DNA from 3 places in the Bacillus infantis NRRL B-14911 genome. Region 1 is predicted to be linked to each of the others. Evidence: riboswitches for the same ligand, from Rfam matches in the RefSeq annotation. Region 1 holds a riboswitch; each other region holds the start of a gene.
The links. A riboswitch is a leader RNA that binds a small molecule or an ion and turns the genes downstream of it on or off. The one in region 1 is predicted to bind cobalamin.
Positions count from the first base shown of each region.

Region 2: another riboswitch for cobalamin. It lies ahead of N288_RS01235 (ABC transporter substrate-binding protein); the one in region 1 lies ahead of N288_RS11830 (acyl-CoA thioesterase).
Region 3: another riboswitch for cobalamin. It lies ahead of N288_RS14560 (ribonucleoside-diphosphate reductase subunit alpha); the one in region 1 lies ahead of N288_RS11830 (acyl-CoA thioesterase).

Region 1 is NC_022524.1:2,372,277-2,378,253, forward strand. Features, by position in the region: gene metG (methionine--tRNA ligase) at 27-1,670, shown strand; gene N288_RS11830 (acyl-CoA thioesterase) at 1,725-2,198, opposite strand; cobalamin riboswitch at 2,337-2,526, opposite strand; gene N288_RS11835 (hypothetical protein) at 2,579-2,842, opposite strand; gene N288_RS11840 (ABC transporter substrate-binding protein) at 2,941-4,014, opposite strand; gene N288_RS11845 (ABC transporter permease) at 4,011-4,814, opposite strand; gene N288_RS11850 (ABC transporter permease) at 4,816-5,619, opposite strand; gene N288_RS11855 (ABC transporter ATP-binding protein) at 5,609-5,977, opposite strand, start outside.
Region 2 is NC_022524.1:214,556-220,532, reverse strand. Features, by position in the region: gene cobD (threonine-phosphate decarboxylase CobD) at 1-172, opposite strand, end outside; gene cbiB (adenosylcobinamide-phosphate synthase CbiB) at 147-1,112, opposite strand; gene N288_RS01245 (heme ABC transporter ATP-binding protein) at 1,109-2,572, opposite strand; gene N288_RS01240 (FecCD family ABC transporter permease) at 2,572-3,633, opposite strand; gene N288_RS01235 (ABC transporter substrate-binding protein) at 3,599-4,570, opposite strand; cobalamin riboswitch at 4,763-4,945, opposite strand; gene N288_RS01230 (MFS transporter) at 5,037-5,977, opposite strand, start outside.
Region 3 is NC_022524.1:2,868,772-2,874,748, reverse strand. Features, by position in the region: gene N288_RS14570 (YjiH family protein) at 1-1,241, shown strand, start outside; gene N288_RS14565 (ribonucleotide-diphosphate reductase subunit beta) at 1,295-2,338, opposite strand; gene N288_RS14560 (ribonucleoside-diphosphate reductase subunit alpha) at 2,356-4,587, opposite strand; cobalamin riboswitch at 4,722-4,918, opposite strand; gene N288_RS14555 (hypothetical protein) at 5,141-5,524, opposite strand; gene N288_RS14550 (DeoR/GlpR family DNA-binding transcription regulator) at 5,752-5,977, shown strand, end outside.

The DNA of each region.
Region 1 (5,977 bases):
ATGGAAAAATGAGGAGGAGATTGAACATGGCAATTTTTATTGGCGGGGCATGGCCCTACGCAAACGGTTCCCTTCATCTTGGGCACATTGCAAGTCTGCTGCCCGGAGATATCCTTGCAAGATATTACAGAATGAAGGGCGAAGAAGTCCTGTATGTTTCCGGGAGCGACTGCAACGGAACACCCATAGCGATCAGGGCAAAACATGAAGGCAAATCAGCGAAAGAAATTGCTGACCGCTATCACAGGGATTTCGCAGCAAGCTTTGAACAGCTGGGTTTTACTTATGATTTATATACAAGGACAGATGCCCCGCATCATCATCAGACTGTACAGGAAGTATTTCTGTCGCTCTTGGAAAATGGCCATCTTGTTCCAAGAACGATAGAACAAACTTATTGCCGGACATGTGTCCAGTTTCTGCCTGACAGGTATGTAGAGGGAGTCTGCCCTTCCTGCGGCAGCCAAGCACGCGGGGATCAATGCGATGCCTGCTCAGCCATCCTTGAGCCGGCCGACCTTCTGGATAAATCCTGTAAAATATGCGGGACACCGCCGGAAATGAAAGAAACTGATCATTATTATTTCAGGCTGAGCCATTTTCAGAAGCAGCTTGAAGAGCTGTCCGAGGAGGCACGCTCCCGCCATTTGTGGAGGGACAACAGCAGCAGCCTGACAAGAAGATATTTAACTGAGGGGCTTCTGGACCGGGCTGCAACTAGGGATTTGGATGTTGGGGTGCCAGTCCCTATTGAAGGAATGGAGAAGAAAAAAATTTATGTATGGATTGAAGCGGTGATTGGCTATCTTTCTGCCAGCAGGGAATGGGCCCGCCAGCACGGCAAGGATGGCAGCAGGTTCTGGGGTAGTGATGTTATATCCTATTATGTGCATGGGAAAGACAATATCCCTTTCCATACCATCATCTGGCCAGCTATTCAAATGGGGATAGGGCTGCCTGGGGAACCAGCGCGGATGGTTTCCGGCGAATATCTTACACTAGAGAAAAAGAAGCTTTCAACAAGCAGGAATTATGCAGTCTGGGTCCCTGACATACTTGAAAGATATGAACCGGATTCAATCCGGTATTTCCTTGCTGTCAATGCTCCTGAGAACAGGGATGCTGACTTTTCCTGGCGGGAATTCGTTTACAGCCATAACAGTGAGCTGCTTGGGGCATATGGCAATCTGGTCAACAGAACTTTTAAGTTTATCGAAAAATATTATGACAGCATGATACCGGATGGAAAATTAAGTGAAGCTGTACAGGAGGATATTAAGCATTTATATGAGAAAACCGGAGAAAAGATCGAAGGCGCAAAGCTAAAAGAAGCGCTTGAGGATATTTTCGCCTTTGTACGCTCGGCCAATAAATATTTTGACAGTGAACAGCCTTGGAAAACGATTAAAAGCGACCCGCAAAAATGTGCAGATGCATTGCAGACCTGTGTGTACATCATCAAAAATCTGGCAAGGCTTCTGAACCCCTTCCTCCCTTTCTCCAGCAGGAAGATAAATAACATGCTGCAGGTGAATGCGCATACGCTGGAATGGAAAGAGGTTCGGGCTGCAGAGAAAAGGCTCGGCACTATCGCCCCCCTTTTCAGCCGCTTAGAAGAAGGAAGGATCCCAGAGGAGCTGGATAGGCTGGAAGCAGCCCGTAGGAAATAGCTGCTGAAGAAGGTGCCTTATTTCATGAATACAGAGGTGGCTGAAAGCCACCTTTTATCGTATAAGCATTCTGTTTTTTCTATGCTCCTTTCGTGCCCCTGCTGAAGCAAACAGCCTGATTTCTTCCTCAGAATGAGGCAGCACCCCGGATACTGGAATGGGCTTGCCGTTTTCATCCACGGCAACCATGGTTAAAAAGGATTCGGTCGTCAGCGTTCGAATCCCTGTTAAAAGATTGGCTGCATGCACTTTCACATAGACTTCCATGGAGGTTCTCCCTGTTGAGGCAACAAAGGCTTCAAGAGTAAGGGCGTCACCGACTGAAGCTGAAGACAGGAAATCCACAGAGTCGATCGAAGCTGTTACTACCATGCTGCCGGAATGCTTCATTGCAGTAATGGCAGCAATTTCATCAATATAGGATAGCACTTTGCCGCCGAAAATTGTCTGAAGATGGTTTGTATCCGGCGGAAGCACCAGCCTGGTCTGAATGGTGCGGGAACGGTCTGCTGGATAAGCTTTTTTCATAGGTTTCACTCCTCGGGCTTATTGTATGAAAAAAATAAAAGGCATCCTTCATAGAGGATGCCTGCACATAAAAAATTTAACAAATAACAAAACTTTGCCATATTAAAAGCGCATCACTCTCCTATCACCCGTAGGACGGTTGTGTACTTCTTTATGGCAGGTCTCCTGGCTCAGCATCACAGACTCCTTCCGCCTTCCCGTCCGCTAAGGAACAGTGGCATCGAGGGAGGAGCCTCCGCATTACAGTGGCGGGACCGCGCCGGAATTCAACCGGCTTCCCTTTTAAGCTTGCAGCATGCTGCAAAGCACCATAAAGCATTTATTCAATTAAAGAAATCATATCATATTCTATCATTATCGGATATAGATTTCGGAGAACATTAAAAATGGGATTCAATCTTTTCAAGATCAAGTATCAGGGAATTGATCTCCTCGGAAGAGATGCGCAGCGGCATCTGGTCATTCAAGGTGATGACCTGGCCTCCCTCTTCGTCCCTATGCCTGTAGAGGTAGTCAAGAAGCTGGATAGCCTGATCCTTGGTCAAAATGGACTGAGTCTTAAAGTGTTTGATCATGCTGATGGAAAACTGTTCTGCCTGATCATCATATTCCCCTGAAATGATGTTTCCGCTGATATAATACATGACTGCCTCCTCCTGTTTTTAAGACTAGGATCCCCTGACAGGACGGAAATCATGCTAGAATGCAAAAAAGCGGCCGGAGACTCCTCCAGCCGCTGCTATTATTTACTATGCATTTTGAATTCCAAAAACAGTTCATTATAATGTGCGAGCATTTTTTTCCCAAGGTTCTCGTACACTTCCAGCTTTTCGGTCATTTCCGGGTCCGGATAGAAGCGCTTGTCACTGACAATTTCCTCCGGCAGGTAATTCAGCGCCTCTTTATTCGGCGTCGAATAGCCTACATATTCGGTATTCTGGGCAGCGACTTCCGGATCAAGCATGAAGTTCATGAACTGGTGGGCGGCATCCACGTTTTTTGCCGTTTTTGGAATGACCATATTATCAAACCACAGGTTCGTCCCTTCCTCAGGGAGAACATACTCAATATTGTCCTTTTTCCACATCAGCTCTGAAGCAGTTCCTGACCAGACAACACCTATGGCTGCTTCATCGTTTTCAAGCAGCATCCGGATTTCATCCCCGACAATGGCTTTGATATTCGGAGTAAGGGTATCAAGCTTTTCCTTCGCTTCCCTCAGATGCTTCTTATTTTGATCATTAAGGGAATAATTGAGGGAATTCAAGCCCATTCCCATAACTTCCCTTGCACCATCAATTAGGAGAATCTGGTTTCGCAGATCTTCATCCCAAAGGTCATTCCAGCTTGTAATTTCTTTGTCCCCAAGCAGATCTGTGTTATAGGCTATGCCGACCGTCCCCCAGAAATAAGGGATAGAGTATTCATTTTTTGGATCGAATGCCAAGTCCATGAACCTCGGGTCGATATATTTCAAGTTTGGAATTTTTGAATGGTCTACCGGTAAAAGCAAATCTTCTTCTTTCATTTTTTCAATTGCATATTCTGACGGAACCGCTATATCGTAGGCTGTCCCGCCCTGTTCAATCTTGGTCATCATGGCTTCATTGCTGTCAAAGGTTTCATAAATCACCTTGATGCCTGTTTCTTTTTCAAAGCGGTCCACGAGTTCTGCATCGATATAGTCTCCCCAGTTAAAGACCGTCAGCGTATTTCCGCTGGAATAGCCTTGTGAGGAATTAAGCCGGGAGACTGCATACAGCAGAAGTGCAGAAATGACAGCAATGACCAGCAGGGCTTTACCGAGCTGTTTCATTTTTTGACCCCCATTCCAGTCGGCTTCGCATTTTTCTGGGTGATGAAATAATAGCCGATCACCAGTATAAGTGTGAACAGGAACAGCAGCGTGGAAAGTGCATTGATGTTCAGCGAAACCCCGCGCCGGGCCAGAGAGTAGATTTCAACCGATAAAGTGGTGAAGCCATTCCCTGTTACAAAGAAAGTAACTGCAAAATCATCAAGTGAATAGGTTAGGGCCATAAAAAAGCCCGCAAAAATGCCTGGTGTGATATATGGCAGAACGACCTTGGACAGAACATCAAAGCGGCTTGCCCCTAGATCCCTCGCAGCGTCCACAAGTGTAGGGCTCATTTCCTGGATTTTAGGCAGCACCATTATAACTACAATCGGAACGCAGAAAGCAATGTGAGAGAGCAGGACCGATGTAAATCCGAGCTTGATTCCGATCATCGTAAACAAAATCAGGAAGGAAGCACCGATGATAACATCGGGGCTGACGATCAGAATATTGTTCAAAGATAAGAGTGTGCTCTTGACCTGCCGCTTTCTTACATAAAAAATGGCAAGTGCACCGGCCACTCCGATGATCGTTGATATGGCAGCCGACAACAGGGCAATGATGATGGTGTTCAGCACAATTATCAATAGCCTTGCATCAGCAAAAAGCTCTTTATACCAGTCCAGCGTGAACCCTTCGAAATGTGACATTGTCCCGCCGCTGTTAAAAGAATAAAACATTAGATAAAATATTGGCGCATAAAGAACAAAAAATACAAGGATCAGATAAAGTGATGACCATTTAGATAATTTCCCCATGCTATGCCCCCCTCCTGCGATTTCCGGTCAGCAGCATGATGATCACCATCGTAAGGATCAGGAATACGGCAATGGTGGAGCCCATCCCCCAATCCTGAGTGACAAGGAAATGCTGTTCTATGGCCGTGCCCAGGGTGATGACCCTGTTCCCTGCAATCAGGCGGGTAAGCATGAAGAGGGAAAGTGCAGGGATGAATACAACCTGGCAGCCGGATTTGACGCCATCCAGCGTCAGCGGGAAAATAACCCGTGTAAAAGTAGTCCAGGGTGATGCCCCCAAATCATTGGATGCATCGATGAGCGATGAATTCAATTCGTTAAGCGAATTGAAAATCGGCAAAATCATAAAAGGCAGGAAGATGTATACCGATACAAAAACAAAACTGAAATCGGTAAACAGAATCTGCCTTGAACCTATTCCGATCACCTCAAGGAAGCTGTTGGCTGCCCCGTAAGTTCCAAAAATGCCGAGAAAAGCATAAGCCTTGAGCAGCAGATTGATCCAGGAAGGAATGATGATCATCAGAAGCCAGAGCTGCTTATGCCTGGTCTTCGTAAGCAGGTAGGCAGTCGGATAGGCAATCAGTAAAGAAAAGGCAGTGATCAGGAACGCATACCAGAAAGAGCTCAAAGTCATTTTCAGGTAAACGGGCGTGAAAAATTTCTGGTAGTTCCCGAATGTGAACTGCCCTTCTATATCAAAAAATGAATAATACAGCACCAAAAACAAAGGGGTCACGACAAATAAAACGATCCACAGCAAATATGGGATCAGATACAGGTTGCGTGTCTGATTAGTTCTCATGGCTTTCCTCTTGATAAGCCTCCAGCCTGCGGTCAAATTCTTCCTCAGATTCTCCCGGCCTCATGACATGGATGGCTTCCGGATCAAAATGAAGGCCTATTTCATCCCCTACTTTTGCCTTTCGTGTAGAATGGACAAGCCATTCATTCCCATCTTTATCAAAGCAGGAAATTTCATAATGAACTCCCCTGAATAGCTGTGAATCTACACGTACCTGAAGTTTGCCCTGCTCGCTCGGAGTAATTTCCATATCCTCCGGCCTGATGACCACTTCAACCCTTTCATTCAAATCGAAGCCGGCGTCTACACATTCAAATTTCCTGCCTGCAAATTCAACCTGATAATCGGTTAGCATGGT
Region 2 (5,977 bases), 2.2 Mb from region 1:
GGTCCGGGTAAACAGGCAGCTCATTGAAAAATGAATGCCAGTCTGCCTTTAACCGTTCTGGCGGCCCCATAGGATTGATATTGGCGCTGAAATCCAGCAGCTCCGATGGCTCCGGCAGCCCAAGTGCCTTAAATAAATGCTGCGGATTAGATCCATGTGACGGCCAATTCAAAGAGCATTCCCCCCAGCCATAAGAATAATAGAAATAATAAAGACGTCCTATTCATAATCTCAATAACCGACAATATATGGCCTTTTTCCAGGACAGCGACAGGGTCGCCCATTCTTGCCCTGTCAGAGACGATCCCTTTATAGTAATTGATGCCCCCGAGCTGCACACCCATCAAGGCAGCAGCTGCCGCTTCTCCCCAGCCGCTGTTCGGGCTCGGGTGCTTCCTGCTGTCCCTGATGAGAATGTTCCATGCTTTCTTAAAGCTGGTATGCTCGGGCTTTTTTCCGAGCAGCATCAGGAGGCCGGTCAGCCGGGCCGGGATAAAGTTCAGCAGATCATCGAGCCGGGCAGAGGCCCAGCCAAACGCAAGATACTTTTCGTTCTTATAGCCTGCCATAGAGTCGCAAGTATTGGCTGCACGATATAAGAGAGCCAGAGGTGCTCCGCCGATGAGCGCCCAAAATAGAGGAGCAGTGATCCCGTCACTCGTATTTTCTGCAACCGTTTCTACTGTTCCTCTTACAATGTCCGGCTCCTCCAGCTTTTCTGTATCACGGCCGACTATATAGGATAGCTTCAGGCGTGCTTCGGGCATGTTGTCTCTATGAAGCGGACCATAGACCTCAAGCGCCGCTTCCTTCAGGCTTTTTTGCGCGATGGTGGTGGAAATGAGGATGGCTTCGATTATGATTCCTGCCAGCGGATGGATGTAATAGCCGGAGTATGTGATGGCACTTGCAGCAAGGAATACAGTACCAAGGACAGCCAGGACCATGATGGCCCCTTTCAGCTTCCGCCTGCCGCCCCGGTTCCATTTTTTATCCAAAAATAGAATAAATGACCCGATCCACCGGACTGGATGGGGCCATTTAGGTGGATCTCCAATAAGCAGATCCAGCAGAAACGCAAGGGTAAGGGCAGCCAGATGATAAACCATCATGATGACACCCTCTTCCGGTATTTGTGGAGCGCTTCAGCTGTACAGTCATATACGGCTTTGCTGATCAGCTTGCCAAGCGGTGTAATCGTTCCTGCAAACTCCAGCCTTTTCCCTGATTGGGCCGCAGCAATCAGGATGCTGTCTGTGCTAGTGCCTGTTGCCAGAGTGCCTGACACCTTATCCTCAACACCATGGTCATGAAGCACCTTCACCTTTGTTTCCGTGGCTGTCATGATGCTTTGAATGAACGCTTCTTCTGTAAGATTTCCGTTGATGAAGATCCATGTGTTGATCGTGCCTGGGGAAAACTCAAAGCTGTGCAGGCCGCTTTGGGAAGCGTCTACAGCATTCCCTGTTCCCGCGGTGACAACTGCAAGGAGAGAAAAACCGTCGGATTCATAGAGCCTGTAGGCAGCGTCGGCCACCTGGACGGCTGTCATCATGCCGACCGTCTCGCCTGGCTCATAGCCCTTTTCCCGCAAATATTCTTTCATTTCTGCCCGGTGGTCACTGCAGTCATAAGTGTTCGGCACCTGGCGGTTAACAAACAGCCTGTGCCAGCCTACCCCGGCTCCTGCCACCCCCGATGACATCGTACGGAGCGGGAAAGGAGAATTTACAAGCACATGGTCTTCATACACCTGGACATCTTTTTCGCCGATAATGGCCGGTTCAGCAGTCAGGTCCCCTGGCAGAATTGCCATCTGCGGGGCAGGGACGGCAGGATGTGCATGCTTCATAATATCCGTCTGATAGACTGTGCGGATCCGGTCCTCATGGAGCACTTCATTCGGGACATCTGCCGCGACAACCTTCCCGTTCTCCATCAAAAGCAGCCTGTCGCAATACAGCGCCGCAAGATTCAGATCATGGAAAATGGAAATAACGGTCATCCCGCATTCCTTCGCCCATATACGCAGCAGGTCAAGCAGCTCTTTCTGGAATGATAGATCCAGATGGTTGGTCGGCTCATCCAGGAGCAGGATCTCAGGTTCCTGGGCAAGGGCCTGGGCAAGGAATACCCTCTGCCTCTCCCCGCCGGAAAGCTCATGGATATAATGGTCCTTGAATCCTGCGACCCGCGTCTGTTCCATCACGCGCTGGACGGTCTTTTCATCCTCTTCAGACCAGGTCTGGAACCACCCCTTCTGATGGGCATACCTGCCTAAAGAAACCGTTTCTTTGACTGTATAAGAAAAAGACTGTGATGAATGCTGCGGCAGCACCGCAATGACCTTTGCCAGCTCTTTCACAGAGAACTCCGTCAAAGGCCTGCCTTTGACAGAAATGCTCCCGCTCTTATAGGAGAGGATGCCGCTCAGCATTTTTAAGAGAGTTGTCTTTCCGCTTCCATTTGGGCCCAGGATGCCGAACAGCTCCCCTTTTTTCACTGAAAAACTGACCTCTTTAATAATGCTTTCGTCTGCGTAGCCGCCGGTCAATCCTTGTATGCTCAGCATCAGACAGCCCTCCTATTTCTTCTTTTCAGCAAAATGAGTGCAAACACAGGCGCTCCGATGATGCTCGTAATGACGCCGATCGGCAGCTCTGTTGGCGAGATGACCGTCCGCGCGACCAGGTCGGCAAGAATCAGGAAGCCTGCGCCGGTCAGCATCGACAAAGGCAGCAGGTGGATATGGTCTGGCCCCCACAGCCGCCTTGTCAGATGCGGGATGACGAGGCCGACAAAGCCGATGGTGCCTGACACCGCGACGGCTGCGCCTGTTAAAATGGAACCAGCCACAAGAACCATCATTTTTCTTCTTTGCACATTTACGCCCAGATGCTGTGCACGCTCTTCTCCAAATGACATGGCATTCAGCTCTTTCGCATTCATCATCAACAGAAGGCTTCCTATAATGAAAAACGGCAGGATGATGCGTATATAAGCCCATCCCCTCATTGAAACGCTTCCCATGATCCAGCCGATGATCTGCCTGAGCTCTTCTCCAGTCAGGGCAATCATGAGCGAAATGAGCGCACCAAGAAAAGAACTGACAATGATACCTGTTAAAATGATAGTTTCCACCTTCATGGCCCTGTCAATTCTTCTTGCAAAAAACAGCACGGCGAATATAGTCAGGAATGAGAAAACCATGCTGAGAATAGGCAGTGTAAAGAGGCCGGCAAACGGGATTGATATTTGAAAAAAAAGCACCAGCACTGCACCGACAGACGCACCGGATGAAACCCCCAGTGTATAAGGATCTGCAAGCGGATTCCGCAAGAGGCCCTGGAAGGCTGCCCCCGCAATGGCGAGGGAAGCTCCTACAAGTCCGGCAAGAATGACCCTGGGCAGGCGGATATTCATCACAATATTGCTGTGCATCGGGTCAACTGAAGCATCAAGCTGAATCGGCAGAAGCTTAGACCCAACTATATTAATGATAGAAGGAATCGGCACAGAGACTGTACCGATTGAAATCCCCACCAGCATGCACAGGACAAGGAAAGCGGCTGCAAGCACATAGGCTGACAGCTTATTCTTACTTAAATACGTCCGGATAGACAGCTTTGGCAAATTCCTCTACTCCTTCAGCAAGCCTTGGGCCGGAGCGGCTTACTGTATCTGAATCCACACTGAACACCTGCTTGTTTTTAACGGCATTTACATCCTGCCAGCCTTCACGGGCGAGCACCTCTGCCACAGCATCTTCATTGCGGTAGCCGGAAGTGGAAATGATCACGTCCGGATTTTCCTTGATGATGGCTTCAGGATCTACCTTTGGCCACCCTTCTTCTTTTACAATATTCTCTGCATTAATCATCGTAAGCATTTCATCCATGAATGTATTTTTCCCAGGCGAATAAATCTCCGGCGCTGGAGACACCTCTACAAACACTTTCTTCTTTTCTGTTACGCCAGCAGCTTTTTCTTTGATTGCCTCTATCTTCTCTTTCATGCCGGCAATCACTTCTTCTGCTTCTTCCTTTGCACCTGAAGCGGTACCGATCATCTCGATCGACTCATATACCTGTTCAAAGCTCTGGGCATCATTGACAACCAGCACAGCGATTCCTGAATCTTTCAGCTGCTGCAATCCTGCAGTTGAATTATGTGCGCTTGAAGCGTGTGCAAGAACCAGGTCTGGAGCAAGGGAGATGATTTTTTCAACATTGAACTCCATTCCGCCGATCTTTTCTTTATCTGCTGTTTCTTCTGGATAATTATCAAAATCAGATACCCCAACCACTTCTTCTCCCAGACCAAGTGCAAACGCTGTTTCCGTGTTGCTTGGAATCAGAGAAACAATCTTCTCCGGCTTTTCTTCAATGACAACTTCTTCACCGGCGGCATCTGTGATTGTAACAGGAAATTCTGCTTTTTCTGTTTCAGTCTCTGTCTGTTCAGTGCTGCTGCCATTGTCCTTTTCAGGCTCTGCCGCTGAATCGCCGCAGCCTGACAGAACACCAGCAGCCAAAAGCATGCTGAATAATAATGAATAAAGCTTTTTCATGGTAAATCCCCCTGTAGAATAAATGTCGCAAAATTCATGCTGCAAAGGTCTTATGCCCAAAACGGGACCAGCATCCTTTGGAACCAAAAAAAGCATCCCCAATAAACATGGAGATGCTTTGCACGGCGTGCGCAGATTCAAAAAAAAAGATTCCAAAAGGCTGCCGTACACCTCCCTATCCTCGTAGGTTTATGGGTGCATAAGAATCAGGCAGGTCTCCTGGCTCATGGTCAATGCTCGCTGCCCCTTCCCATACATCCCGTACAGTGGCTTCTGCAGCTTGCTCCCATTTACAGTGGCGGGACCGCGTTGGAATTTGCACCAACTTCCCTTTTAAGTCTTTCAAAGAAAAACACCTGTTTCTGCATATGTATGAAATTTTCCGCTATCGCCATTATACACTATTTCTTCTTTAAAACTAGCAGAAAAAGGGCCGTCCGGAAGAAGACCGGGCGGGCCCTTTTTGCTAGACGGTCGGGCTGCTGCTTCTTGCCGGCCGCCTGCTCTTCAATCCTGCCATCGAGACAGCGGCAGCGCCAAGCGCGAAGAGGATGAAGACTCCCCCTGCCGAAGCGTTCCACTCGACCGAAGCCTGTTCAATTACAATTCCCCCGATCAGAGACCCAAAGGCAATCCCAAAGTGCAGGGCTGAGTTATTAAGGCTTTGCTGGATATCCGATGTTTCCGGTGAAGACTCTATCAAATAGCTCTGCAATGCCGGTGTGATGGCCCAGCTCAGCATGCTCCAGATAATCATGACCGCAATGAACAGCGGCAGGGAAAAGGCAGTATGCGGAATTGAAAACAGTGCAGCCGCAAACAGCACGATAATGGCTAAGATTGTCGGTTTTGTACCGAAGCGGTCGGCTAGATACCCGCCTGCACCGCCGCCGGCCACCGCGGCAATACCGAACAGCAGATACATGATGCTGACCCAGTTTTCGTCCATTCCCAGGACGGTCTTTAAGAATGGAGTCAGATATCCATAAAGTGTCAGGTGCCCTGCTAAAAAGAGGAACGAGGCCAGTTGGGCGAATAAAATTTTCCTGTTCTTCAGGGCAGCGAACATCTGCCTGATGGATATGGCAGCTTTCGGTTCAATCCGGTCCATGAAAAAGTACACCCCTGCTATCGACAGGCATGTCAGGACAGCAATCATCAGGAATGGTGCCCTCCAGCCAAATTCATTGCCAAGCATAAGCCCGGCCGGAATGCCAAGAACAAGTGAAGCACTTACGCCCATAAACACGATGCCGATCGCCCGTGCGCGATATTTTTCCTGCACTATATTCGATGCGATCGTGATGCACAGCACAACAAGCAAAGATCCGCTTGCCGCTGATATAACCCTTGCCAGAAAAAGAATACTATAACTCGGGCTCAGGAAAGCCAGGATATTTCCTGCAA
Region 3 (5,977 bases), 500 kb from region 1:
CGTTCATTTTCTTTGTCCCCATTACAATCGGCGAAAAGAAATCCATCCTGCTTGATCATTTTGTGACCTATATCCAAACGGCAGCGGAACCTGCCATCCCTTTTTATACTCTGTTCATTTTGGCTGCAGGAGCCATATATCCTTTTTGGACAGGGAAATGGAAGAAATCCGCTACAGATATAATTTTTTCTATGTTTAAAGTGGCTGGTCTGCTGACAGGCATTATGATTCTCCTGAATCAGGGTCCAGCCTGGCTGTTTGATCCGGATATGGGACCGTTTTTATACAACAAGCTTGTAGTTCCCGTCGGACTGCTGGTGCCGATAGGGGCTGTATTCCTTTCTTTGCTGGTAGGCTACGGCCTTTTGGAATTCATCGGGGTCCTTGCAAGGCCAATCATGCGGCCCATCTGGAAAACGCCCGGGCGTTCTGCCATTGATGCTGTCGCTTCTTTTGTGGGCAGCTATTCGGTCGGCCTTTTAATAACCAACCGCATCTATAAAGAAGGCAAGTATAACGGCAAGGAAGCAAGCATCATTGCCACCGGCTTTTCAACTGTTTCTGCCACGTTCATGGTCATTGTGGCAAAGACCCTCGGGCTGATGGAAATGTGGAATCTGTATTTTTGGCTTACTTTCTTCGTAACCTTCCTTGTAACAGCGATTACGGTCAGAATCTGGCCGCTGTCGAAAATTAAAGAAGATTATTACGAAGGATCTGTTCCGCAGCCTGAAAAAAAGGTCCAAGGAAACCTTTTCACTGCAGCATGGGCGGAGGCCAGGCAGACAGCGGAACATTCACCGCGCCTCTTGGAGAATATATGGGTCAACTTGAAAGATGGGCTGCTAATGGCTATGGCCATCCTGCCATCCATCCTGTCGATCGGACTGCTTGGCCTGGTTTTAGCTGAGTTCACCCCGGTTTTTGACTGGATTGGCTATATCTTTTATCCGTTCACATCCGTTCTGCAGCTGCCGGAGCCAATGCTTGCTGCCAAGGCAAGCGCACTTGGCATAGCAGAGATGTTTCTCCCTGCCTTGCTGGTCACTGAAGCTGCACTGGAACTGAAGGTTGTCATTGCTATTGTCTCTGTATCAGGTATCATCTTTTTTTCGGCGCTTGTGCCTTGTATTGTATCGACGGAAATTCCTCTTTCAATTCCCGTGCTGATCGTCATATGGATTGAAAGGGTGATCTTGACGCTGATCATTGCTGCACCGCTTGTCTATTTGCTTTTATAAAGATAAAACCAGCATGGCCTGTGCCGTGCTGGTTTTTCTGGTCCTGATGCCATTTATAGATCATCAAACCCATTATCCACTGTATTCACCTTCACATACTGCCTCGGCTTTTGTTCAAAAAAGTCCGATTTTCCAAGATCGACCTCTTCATAGGCCTTGATCCAGCGAAGGGGATTGGTCCTTGATCCTTCGAATGGGCGGTTAAAGCCCAGCTGGTTGGAGCGGACATTGGCATAGAATCTTATATATTCTTCCACATCCCCGATCAGGATGCCGCTTATTTTATCCCCGATGATGGATCGGGCCCATTCAATTTCAAGATAGGCCGCTTCCCTGAAAGTTGATTCTGCGAATTCCGCCAGCTCTTTTGTGTTCTGCTCAGGATATTCATCAAGGATTTCACGGAAAATTTTAACGAAAAGGTCGACATGCAGCTGTTCATCTCTATTAATATAGTTGATCATCGTGCTGGTAGCGACCATTTTCTGGTTTCGTGCCAGATGATAGAAAAAGGCGAAGCCGGAATAGAAGAACAGCCCCTCTAAAACAACATCAAATATGATGGACTTAAGAAGGCTGTCGACAGTGGGCGACTCTGCAAAATTTCTGTAGCCTGAAGCCACGAATTCATTCCGCTTTATTAGGGCAGGCTCGGTCCGCCAGAATTCAAATACCTCATCCTGCTTATTCTTATCAACAATACTTGAAAGCACATAAGAATAAGAATGGTTATGGATCACTTCCTGCTGGGCAAGGATGATCATCAGGGCGGAGAGGCTGGAATCTGTCAGGTAGTCAGCGACCTTACCGGCATAATCAGTCTGAATGCTGTCAAGCAGTGCCAGGAGGCCGATTATTTTTAAGAAAGCCTCCTTTTCTTCTTCTGATAAATCAGGAAACTGCTTGATGTCCTGTGACATATTGATTTCAAAAGGGGTCCAGAAATTGGCGAGCATCCGTTTATATTTAGGAAAGGCCCATTGAAACCTCACATCGTCCCAGTTCAGGATATTGGAACATTCTCCGTTGATGATTCCAGTAGAGCGGTTTGGTGCTGTTTTATTCATGATTTCTCTCTTATTGACAGGGGTTGTCATCGAATCACTCCTTTTCATTAGCTTGAGCAGGAATCGCAGTCTTCAAAGTCGGAAGAAGTAGAGCGGACATAGTATGTCGTCTTCAGTCCGTTTTTCCAGGCAGACAGATGCAAATCCAGCAGTTCCTTCGCTTTAATATTGTTCTGCACATATAAATTAAAAGAAATTGCCTGATCGATATGCTTCTGTCTTTTGCTGTTCTGCAGGATGCTCCAATGCTGGTCAATCACATAAGCCGATTTGTAGTACCAGGTTGTATGCTCATTCAGGTCGGGTGCCGTTACCGGAATCTTATAATCTTTCTTTTCCTCAGAGTAGAATTTCCTGAATATCGGATCAATGCTCGGGCTGCTTCCTGCAATGATGCTAGTTGATGCATTTGGTGCTACAGCCATCAGATATCCATTTCGGATTCCATTTTTCCTGACAGCCTGCATCAATGAATCCCAATCATGCACAGAATCCAAACTGCTGTATCCCCGGGATGTAAAATATTCGCCTGAATGCCAGTCAGAGCCCTTGAAGCCCGGGTATGATCCTTTTTCCATCGCCAGATTCATGCTTGCTTTAATCGTCAGGAAGGCAATCTTTTCGTACAATTCATCTGCCAGCCGGACGGCTTCTTCGTTTTCCCACCTGAGCTTTTTCAAGGCGAGCAAATGGTGCCAGCCAAAGGTCCCGAGTCCAATTGCCCTGTATTTCCGGTTGGTGGCCACTCCCTGCAGGACGGGAATGGTATTCAAGTCAATCACATTATCAAGCATCCTGACCTGAATGGGAATCAATCTTTCCAATACATGGTCGGCTGCTGCCCTTGCCAGATTGATAGATGAAAGATTGCAGACGACAAAATCGCCGGGAATTTTCTCTATGATGATCCGGCCATCTTCCTCGCGCTGGTCTTTTGTGATCGTTGCGCTTTGATTCTGCACGATTTCAGTGCAGAGATTAGTGCAATAAATCATCCCCAAATGACGATTGGGGTTCTTCCTGTTTACCTCATCACGGTAAAACATGAATGGAGTGCCGGTTTCCAGCTGGCTGATCATAATCCTTTTCATAATATCGATTGCCGGAACTTTTTGCTTCGACAGCCGCGGGTTTGCGACGCATTCTTCATACTTAACCCTGAATGAACCTGCACCAGGCTTTTCATCATAAAAGTCTTCAAGGGAGAAGCCCATAACGCTGCGGACCTCATGGGGATCGAACAAATGCCAGTCCCCGCGGGCTTCTACCGTTTCCATGAATAGATCCGGCAGGCAGACCCCGGTGAATAAATCATGGGTGCGGTAGCGTTCATCACCGTTATTCAATTTGCTGTCCAGGAAGGAAAAGATATCTTTATGCCAGATGTCGAGATAGACGCTGACTGCCCCTTTGCGCTGGCCGAGCTGATCGACGCTGACAGCTGTGTTATTAAGCTGCTTCATCCATGGAAGGACCCCTGATGAAGCCCCTTTAAAGCCTTTTATATCACTGCCCCTGCTTCTGATTTTTCCCAGATAGACCCCGATGCCGCCGCCGTTCTTGGAAAGATTGGCGATATCTGTGTTGCTGTCATATATGCCCTGGAGACTGTCATCTACAGTATCAATAAAGCAGCTTGAAAGCTGGCCCCAATTTTTTCCTGCATTGGAAAGTGTAGGGGTTGCTGCTGTCATATACAGATTGCTTAAAGCCCAATAGGATTCCTTAATGAGGGACAATCTGCGTTCCTTTGGCTCTGAACGGTTCAAAGTCATGCTGATGATCATGAATCTTTCCTGAGGCAGCTCAAAAAGCCTCTTTTTCTTATCCCGGCTCAGGTAGCGGTCAGCAAGCATTTTCACTGCTATATATGTAAAAAGCCTGTCCTTTTCCGGGTCAATATAAGTCCCGATTATATCAATTTCTTCTTTTGTGTAGGATTCCAGCAGGACTGGGGAGTAGACGCCGGCATCGGTTAAATCGGTGATAAGCCCATACAGTGGGCCATAGCTTTCTCCGGCAGTGGAGCGCCGGTGCTCGGCAGCCTTCTCATAAAGACTTGATAAGTACAGGCGGGCGGCCACGTATGTCCAGTCAGGCTCAGCCTCGCTGATCATGGAAAGGGAATCAAGAATCAGCTGGTTTAGCAGTTCATCATTACTTGGAGTGTGATTATCCTGAAGCTGAGTCGCCCTTTTATAAAGCGGCTGAAAATCCAAATGCGGGAAATCAGAATCAATGGATGCCAATGGCAGCGGTTTTGCGGAAGAAATGTTCATAGTCGTACCTCCTGGGTTGATCAGTATTTTGACAATAAAAAAATCCGCCCACAATTTGGGCGGATCAAACGACGGCATAAAGGAAAATAAAACGATTTATACCATCGTTTCATCTTCCCAATCCCCGAAGAACCGAAACTCGTACAAGCATGGCAGGTCTCCTGGCTTGTGCTTCATCCTACTCTGAGCCCTTCCCATATATGCGCCTATTCAGCGTTCATATACAGTGGATGCTCATTTCGTACACACTTACAGTTGCGGGGACAGCTCCGGCGTTGAACCGGATTCCCTATTATGCCCTAAAAGGGCACCATCGCTTGCGGATTCTTATTCAATTGAAGGCTGGTGCCAAAAATCGGCAGCCAGGACGATTATTCGCTAAAATCCCCGGACTCTCTGCAAAAAAAATCGCTTCCCGAGTTTCAGAAGCGAAAAAGGAAAAAGAGACCATAAACAAAATTCATTCACAAGGACAACAATATGTAGTGCTGATTCCTGGTGGATTATCAATATGTTGTACCATGATTGTAGCATAGTTAAAAACCAACAGCAATCATAAAGCGATAAAATAATAAAAATATGGAAGGAGAAGCATGGCGCTCCCTGCAATTAGCAGAATCCGAGCCGTATTTGTCGAAAGCCTGCCGCTATTTTTCCATTTTTTATACCAGCTCCACCTCTGCAGATTTGTCTTATAAAGAAGAAAAAGAAGCATGCATAAAGCAGCAGACTGAATATAGAATGGCAGACCGAACGCTTTGCCTGTTATATCTTCATCTGCCGGAACCGCAAGTTCAAGAATCTTTTCATGGAATGACCCAAAAAGGGCAAACGCAGCAACAGCAATGATGATTACTTTAATCAATTCAAGATAAAAACCGCCAATATTTTTCACTGAGACACTCTCCAAAACATTTATATATTTTTGCTCTTTCATTATAGCCTCCCTTTAGACAGCTAACAAAACATAACGATTATCAAAATAATTAAAATAAAACAAAAACATTCATAAACAATCAAACATTGAATCTATTTGATTGTTTATGAGTGAAAATGATTGATTTTTGAAATCGATTCCATTACAATTGGCTTACATAATAAATCTTAAACTTCTAAGCCAAAAGCCATGAAGCGGCAATAATAAAGAGCTGGGAGGTGACAATCTTGCTGACGCCAGAGAGACATCAGCTCATTCTGCAAATGCTTAAAGAGAAGCATACAGTTAAAATACAGGAACTTGTAGAAATGACAGATTCCTCAGAATCAACCATCAGACGGGATTTATCACAGCTTGAAAATGATAAATTTTTAAAAAGGGTGCACGGAGGCGCTGCCAGGCTGCAGGGAAAGCTTCAAGAGCCGAGCATGGTTGAGAAATCATCCATAAACC